Regions from separate parts of the Teredinibacter haidensis genome, predicted to be linked through region 1. Evidence: riboswitches for the same ligand, from Rfam matches in the RefSeq annotation. Region 1 holds a riboswitch; the other holds the start of a gene.
What was found. Region 1 has a riboswitch for cobalamin ahead of H5715_RS19155 (ribonucleoside triphosphate reductase). Riboswitches for the same ligand answer to the same signal wherever they lie in the genome.

Region 1 (4,216 bases):
GTCGCTATAAAGGATACACGAAGAGATGTTGTTATAGTTGTAGAACCGGTCACCCACAACGATCCATATGTCCTGTATTTCCATTTCACTACCATCACTAGTTTTAGTTAAAAATTAAAGTAAACGTAAGAGGCGTTGAGGGAAAGTACTCGACGCCACTATGTCTTTAAATTTTGTTAAGCACTAAAAACCATTCCGAAAGCTTCAGTCAGCTTTTTGTCAGAATGCTCGTGGCGGCGCCTTATGGAGGTTGGCGGGTTTTCACGAGTGGCGTTTCATTGAAAGAATGGTTTGAGTTTGTCCCTAAAGCCCTCTTTGGTGTGCTCGTTTAGTATCCGATGAACGACCAAATTATTATTAATTATATGGATCTGCTAAATTTGGCGGAAACGGATACACGGTATGGCACCCGTATCGTTCGGTATATTATGTTACTCAGGGTAACTTAAGCTGTTGATATATGTCAACTGTTCAGACTATGTCGTACCGTCTTGCGTGGCGTTGGTGCTCTATAGGTATTTAGCTAACCATCGTCGGGCTTGGTCTAGCACTGATACTGCTTAGATTAATTGCGCAATTTCATCTGGTGTTGTGGGGGGAACTGAGGTTGTTCGGGGGGGCGAGACGGTTCGCTTATCCTAGGGCCAAGTTTGAACGGCTTCTGCCCAAGTAAAGTATGAGGTGGTTTATTGAAAAGTGGTTTAAGTGGGGCGTACGGAAAGTAGTTGAAAAATTTTAAATCAATCGACATAGCCTTTAAGCAAGGCTTCAATATGCCAGTACAGCGAATCATAAAATTTCATGTTAAATACGCTAAGTTCGGGTATTTCGTAGGCCTTTGCCATTAATGCGCTTGGGTTACTTAAGTGCCAGGCGCCGATTAGGGAAGAAAAAAGTTGTAATATACATTGGATCGCGTTTTGGGGCGTTAACGACAATTCTATGGCTACCGTTTTTACGAGCGGTTGCATTAATATTGCCACTTCACTTTTAAAGTCAATGGCCTCTTCGAGCGTAAGTGGTTGCTCGAGTACAGTTGTGAGTATGCCGCTCAAACGACAAAATATGGGTCGGCTAACAAATACCTTGGTAATGGCCTCTGATGATGGCGGTGTAAAAGCTTTAATCAGTAATGGAATTAGTTCGGATAACTCCCTGCGATAGATTTCCAAAAATATAAGTTCTTTGACGCGGAAATATCGATAGAGTGCCGGTTTACTCATGCCAACAGCGGCAGCAATGTCGTTGAGGTTGCAGCGCTCAAAGCGCTGTTCTGCGATAACACTTTCAGCCGCCGAAAGGATTTCAGTAATCCGGATTTTTTTACAATCTTCAGATCGCGCTCGCCGAAACGTCACGATGCTACTCCTTTTTCGTACCAATAATAATATGTATGCAAGTAATCGAATCCAATGATTGAAAAATGGCAAAATCAGCCAATTATACTGTCGAAAATAAAAATGCCCGTGAATTGAAAATTTTTCTATTCAGTAAAATGGAAGAATAGACGCTATGCGCGCCATCCGCAACTGCCAGAAAATGCCTAGATAAGGGTGGTGCAACACGTAAACAATAGAGGTAGATGCTTGGGCTTGCTCAATTATTCGCCTAAGCTTCGCGTTTTTCTTACTGTTATTTTGTGGTGACGTTACGGCATTTTTCCATTCTTTTTCGGGCGTCGCTATGATGTTTCCCTAAAAGTAGAAGATTATTTTTTTCGTTAAAGCGGTTGCGTAATCTCTTTACAATAGGGTTTGATATAGATGCTTACAAATTTCCTTTATCGACGATACGTTTTAAGTGAATCCATCTTGCGATGGACCGTCGCTTGGACCTCGTTGATATGTATTCGTCCGGGGCGAATTAAAATTTAATCAGAGCTTCACCAGTTGGTTACCTCCAACGTCCAAAACGAATAAGCTTGAATCTTGTCTCTTTTGAGATATCCGTTTGTTATGGGCGGGAGCCTGTCGGAAAGATAGCAGATAATTGGAGGTTGTCGCGTTAGTTATAGGCTTGTTTAAATGAGTAAAATCGCTATTTAGCGTCTGAGATAATCTCGGCGGGCTTGTACGCTGCTCCAGATGCCTTTTGGTAAAGTCCTCGCTCAAAGCAGCGGCTGGATGTTACATTCGTCTCTTTTCAGGTCATTGATCCATCACAAATAAAAATAGTAATTATCCTATATGATGTGTTTTAAGTGATGAGAAGCACAACATGTAGGCTTTGTGTCACTAAATGCAGGGGAACCTGGTGTGAATCCAGGGCTGTCGCGCAACGGTAATAAGTGGGAATGTATTAATCCCCACTTTAAGCCCGAATGCCTGCCAATGTGCTGCCAGAAAGCTGACAGCTCAACCCGGGTCTCGCGCTAGGACCAGCAGGGTGGTCGACGCTGTTGACCTTACCTTCCCCGCCGTTCACTAAGTTTCCGCGCGACCCCCCACAGATATCGGGGAGTCTTATGTCTAGTAACGTGGCGTCAGCCAATTCATTGTTTTCTCAAATGCCAGAAGCCGTGCGTAAACGCGACGGCAGTCGCGCTGTTTTTGAGCGCGACAAAATCGAGCAGGCCATCGCTAAAGCTGGGCTTGCGACGAATGAGTTGGACGGAGCAGAAGCCAGTCTAATGACGTCGCAGGTACTGAAAGTTATCGGTCATTTGCAAGTACGTGAAGTGGATATAGAGCGCGTACAAGACATTGTCGAACAGGCCTTGATCAGTGCCAATCACTTAAAAACAGCGCGGGCGTTTATTGTCTATCGCGAACAGCATCAGCGCTTGCGAAAGGATAAGCAAACCTTGGTGGATGTGTCCTCAGCTGTTAACGAATATCTCGATAGGCTCGATTGGCGGGTTGCTGCGAATGCCAATCAGGGGTATTCGCTGGGCGGATTGATCCTTAACACCTCTGGAAAAATTATCGCCAACTACTGGCTTAATCATGTGTATCCGCCCCAAATAGGCGAGGCTCACCGCAAGGGCGACTTGCATATTCACGATTTGGATATGCTCAGCGGTTATTGCGCGGGCTGGTCACTGCGCACGCTGTTACACGAGGGCTTGAACGGTGTGCCCGGTCAGGTAGAGGCAGCGCCACCGCAACATATGTCGAGCGCCGTGGGCCAGATCGTGAATTTTCTGGGAACCCTGCAGAACGAATGGGCCGGTGCCCAGGCCTTCAGTTCTTTCGATACCTATATGGCGCCATTTGTGCGCAAAGATCAGTTGAGTTATACCGAAGTTCGCCAGCACATTCAGGAGTTGGTTTACAACCTGAATGTGCCCTCGCGCTGGGGTACGCAAACCCCTTTTACCAACCTTACGTTCGATTGGGTGTGCCCGGACGATCTTAAACAGCAGAACCCTGTTATCGGCACCGAGACCATGCCATTTTGCTACGGCGAGCTGCAGTGTGAAATGGATATGATCAACCGCGCGTATATCGAGGTTATGTCCGAGGGCGACGCCAATGGCCGCGTGTTTACCTTCCCTATCCCCACGTACAACATCACTCGTGAATTTCCCTGGCACTCAGAGAATGCCGAGCGCCTGTTTGCCATGACAGCCAAATACGGCCTGCCGTATTTCCAAAATTTTCTCAATTCCGAGCTGGAGCCCAATATGGTTCGCTCCATGTGCTGCCGGCTGCAGCTGGATTTAAGGGAGCTGTTAAAGCGGGGTAATGGCCTCTTTGGCTCTGCCGAGCAAACGGGCTCTCTGGGTGTGGTAACTATCAATTGCGCGCGCCTGGGTTACCTGCACAAAGGTAATGAGGCTGGGTTGATAGAGGCCTTGGATCGGTTGCTGGACCTGGGGCGGGACAGCCTAGAGCTTAAGCGCAAAGTGATACAGCGGCATATCGACGCGGGCTTATTTCCTTATACCAAGCGTTATTTGGGCTCGCTGCGCAACCATTTCTCCACCCTGGGTATAAATGGTGTCAATGAGATGATTCGCAATTTTTCCGAAGATCAATGGCATATTGCCACTCCCGACGGCAAAGCACTGGCGCTGCGGCTGCTCGACCATGTGCGTTTGCGTATGACACAGTTTCAGGAAGAAACCGGGCATCTATACAACCTGGAAGCGACACCGGCGGAAGGCACGACCTATCGTTTTGCGCGGGAAGATAAAAAGCGCTTTAAGGATATCCTGCAGGCAGGTACGGAGGATAGTCCGTACTACACCAATTCCTCCCAGTTACCGGTGGAT
Region 2 (4,216 bases), 1.9 Mb from region 1:
TCTACGCGCAAACTAAAGGTCCAGTCTTTCAGTGAGTAGTTCGCGCTTACATCCAGCACCTGGTAATCGTCTAAAGGTACGCGAACATTCTGATAGGTGTCATTATCATAGACTTCATCATCAGCATCCGTCGCCAAACGCAGATTCGCCAGCATATTCAAATTATTATCCATAAAAGCGAATTGTAGTCCCATGTTGCCCTGTAGTTGTGGGCGACGAAGACGGGGTAAATTATCGGACGTTTCACTTTCGTTATGGGTAACGTTACCGACAAATTTAATCGTGCTGCTAAAGGCGTAATCGGCAGCCAATTCAACGCCCTTAGATGAGGTTGTTCCCGAACGCTGTAAATAGCCAGAATAAGACGCCATGTCGTAATATATTTCGTCTTCTATTTTCTGGTTAAAGTAAGTAAGTTGCACTAACGCTTTACCGTCAATAAAATAATCCACGCCGATATCAAAGCCACGGCTTTGCTCTTCAGTTAAGACCGTTTCGGCTGCCGCGCCGAACGCATCAGGGCCAGCATTGTAAGCAATCTCATACAAACTGGGCGCTCTGAAGCCGGTGCCAAAGCTGGCTCTATATTTAAGCCCTTGGTCGACACCATCGCTATTTTTTTCACTTTGAACCCATGCCGTAGTCGCGCGATAGCTGAAGTGCTCTCCAAAATCATCGCTGTCATCATAACGCCCACCAAAGGTGTAGAACGCATTATCGGAAAATTGGCCCTGCCACTCGGCAAAAACCGCCGACTGATCCTGAGATAAATCGTCTCCACCCTCTATAACAACGGTTTCAGACTTATTATCTAACCCAAACACGAGAGTACTATTTGCCAAGATTTTAGCGCTTCCGAGATACTCGACTTTTTCTACATCACCCTTGTAGCCGTAAGAGAATACGCCATCGGCCAAATAATCCCTCTCCGTATTGGTTTTGGCTAGGGCCAACTGGTGGTTCATTTTTTCGCCACTATAGCTGGCGGACAAACGCCCTGCTTGCTGACTATAGTCCGACTTGCAGTCGTGCGTTGTCGGGTAGCCACAATTATCATATTCCGTGTTTCCCTCCACATCGCGAAGCACGAATTGAGCCCGCCAGTTCTCCGATAAGTTTAAACCGCCTTTAAAGTGCAGGGTTTGATTCTCGTAACCATCTTTGTCTGCTTCGCTATCGCTCACCAGCGAGTTATAACCATCGGTAGAGTTTTTTGCAGCCGACAAAAAAACATCGCCCCGAGCACTACCACTGGCAATATAGCCATTTACATCCTGTTGCTGGTAGCTTCCCCCCTGAACGCCAATTTGGCCTTGAATCCCTTCATCTACCGTCCGGGTAAAAATATTGACGACACCACCCGCATCCGCACCATATACAAAGCCCTGCGGCCCACGCAATATTTCTACTTTTTCGATTTCACCATTGGCATTGATATGTTCCATTGCGGTGCTTACCTGCGGGCCTGTTGGGTCCGACATTTCGATACCATCGATTAACACCAGGGTTCGATAACCTTCTTCTCCGCGAATACGCAAACTAGTGACTTTACCTGCACCGCCGCTATTACTAACGGATACGCCGGCCTCTGTACGCAATAGATCGGCAATCGCATTGTAACCACGTAGCTCGATTTCCTGCTCATCAATAACCGTAACGGAAGCGCCGATCTGACGAATAGGCGTTTCGTTTTTTGATGCCGTTACAACGGTTTCTTCAAGAAGTGGTTGCGCAAGGGAATAGGAAGAGAAAATCACAGCATTAATAGCGGTGAATAAAACAGATTTTTTCATGTTAGTCCTCATAAGCGTAAAAGCAAGCTAATGAGGGAGGCAGCCAGGGATGATGTAGACAAGTTTGATAAGACGGCTACAAATACTGGTTAGTATTGAATACGGCTATGCCGCAGGTAACGCTGTCCGCAAGTCGGGGATCACTCCAGGATGGTAGCCCTCCGCTCCATCAACGAAAATGAAACAGGCTGGTATCGGGCTATTACCTACTAAAAGTAGCTTTTACCGTTGCGGGGGCAGCGTTGGGTTTTCACCAAACTTCCCATTTATCTTGCGGCGTCGCGCAAGCACCTGTAACTGGCGGCGACTGTATAGAGGCGCCATTAGAATGTCAACTTGCCCATTAAATTCGATTAAATCCAACGAAGCGTTTACAAAAGTGGTCCAAACCGGATTGAACAAACTCACCCCTATTCCACTTCCTTTCCCCCGCTTTGAACCGACCTAAGCGGGAGGCAACAAAGGTTGCCGCCTTCAGCCTTCGACTGCCCATAAGAGGAGAATCGAGCAAAAGATGAACCGGCCGCAAGGTGTACTCTTTCCCTTCGAACAACGTTAAGCGCTTAATATCTTTAGCCCGAACATGGAAATACACCTGTCCCTCTACGCTATCACCTCCACGCACCGAATAAATCATGGGGTAGTGCTGATTCCTGACCTGAACACAGCGATACCCCTTTAGCTCTGCGTTCTGCTGGCCGTAACGCCCCTTTACAATTGATCGCCACACGCGAGGATACATAAGTGAACCGTACACAAACAAATGCATAATGCTGTCAACTCCCCCAAAAACCACTAACGATTAAAACTACCTACGCCAATTTTGTACTAAATATAGGTAAGACGAAAGCCAGTATTGGACCAAATTGACCCTCTATAACAACCGTGACATGATAGCCGTCTATTTATTCACCTGAATGAATTTCGCGCCACGACAAGTACGCGCTATAATTGTCCTTTTTGGGCCATCGCGGCCCATCAACTGACAATATAACGATAAAAATAAAACTAATGACCAAACGCCACACTTTATCGGCACGGATAACCCTCGCCTTTTTGGGGGTTGCCTGCAGTGCCTTCAGTTTTGCCCAGCCCCCATTGCAGGCAAAATTTTGGGCGACAGGATTAAGCACAACAAGGGCCACTTACGAATCTCTTCTTGCCGAGCACCTTCTGGATATTACCCAGCCCACACATGGTCCTTACGAATTTAGCGTTCATTACCTACAAGTAAACTACGATCGTGGAAGACGGGTAGTAGCAGAGGGAAAAGAGGTTAACTTCTTCACCAACCCCCTACCCGCCCGCAAGTTGGAGATGGATGGAGAGCTAAATGTTATTAGCGTTCCATTACTGCATGGGCTCCTAGGTTATCGTGTTTTAATTGCCCGCAAGCAAGATCTTCACATATTTGCCAGCATAGAAAACTACGCTGATTTGCAGAAGCTTAAAGCTGGACAGGTTAACTATTGGGCCGATGTCCCAGTGTATAAAGAAAATGGCCTACCGCTGGTGGTAGGCTCCTCGTTCGAATCGCTCTTTTTTATGCTGAGCCGAGGACGCTTCGACTATATACCTTTAAGTGCCGGTGAAGCCGTGCAATCGTTAAGTGAAGTGGGACCGGATTACGGCAATCTTGCGATTGTGCCGGGTATTGTTCTTTACTACCCTTTCCCGGTGTTTTTCCAGGTGAGTAAGCACCACCCAAAACTAACAGCGCGGCTGGAGCACGGATTGAAAATCGCTCACAAAGAGGGTTCTTTAGACACGCTTTTCTATCGATATTTTAAAGATGTTATAACTCAGATGAATCGAGAAAACACTCGCCTGTTTTACTTGAAAAACTCAAACATCCCAGCACCTTTTAGTCTGGAGCCCCCTAAACTTGTATCTACTCAGCGGGTTATTTCTGCTCCAGGGCTAATCGACGTTCGCTAAGCCCTCATGCTGCCAACGTTCTATAAGTGCCCGTTGGTTTTACTGAAGAATAAAGGCTCGTTAGCCTTTTGAAAGTGGTTTTCACGTTTTACATCGAAATGTTTTAGCATAAAGTCCTCAATTTTTGGCTTTACGTTTGCGCGAAAGCGACGACCACTGAAAACACCATAATGCCCCACACCCGTTTGAATATAATCGAGTTGACTCTCCTGCGGTATATTCACGCATAATGTATGCGCGGCCTGGGTTTGACCAATTCCGGATATATCATCATTTTCACCCTCTATCGTCATCAAGCCCACCTTTGTTATTTTTGAAGGTTGCACCAACTGACCTCGATGCATAAATTCACCTTTGGGCAAACGATGCTCCTGGAAAATATCACTGATGGTTTGCAGATAAAACTCTTCCGTTAAATCAAGTACAGCGAGATATTCGTTGTAGAAATCCCGATGCCTTTGCGCACTATCACAGTCACCCTCAAC

Region 2: it holds a riboswitch for cobalamin, as region 1 does, so the genes downstream of both, H5715_RS06615 (TonB-dependent receptor plug domain-containing protein) here and H5715_RS19155 (ribonucleoside triphosphate reductase) in region 1, are expected to answer to the same signal.

What each region holds. Positions count from the first base shown of each region.
Region 1 covers NZ_CP060084.1:4,698,277-4,702,492, forward strand. The annotation lists gene H5715_RS19145 (AfsA-related hotdog domain-containing protein) at 1-84, opposite strand, end outside; gene H5715_RS19150 (TetR/AcrR family transcriptional regulator) at 741-1,358, opposite strand; cobalamin riboswitch at 2,205-2,346, shown strand; gene H5715_RS19155 (ribonucleoside triphosphate reductase) at 2,465-4,216, shown strand, end outside.
Region 2 covers NZ_CP060084.1:1,688,621-1,692,836, forward strand. The annotation lists gene H5715_RS06615 (TonB-dependent receptor plug domain-containing protein) at 1-1,793, opposite strand, end outside; cobalamin riboswitch at 1,963-2,103, opposite strand; gene H5715_RS06620 (gamma-glutamylcyclotransferase family protein) at 2,137-2,562, opposite strand; gene H5715_RS06625 (type 2 periplasmic-binding domain-containing protein) at 2,805-3,731, shown strand; gene H5715_RS06630 (polyhydroxyalkanoate depolymerase) at 3,752-4,216, opposite strand, start outside.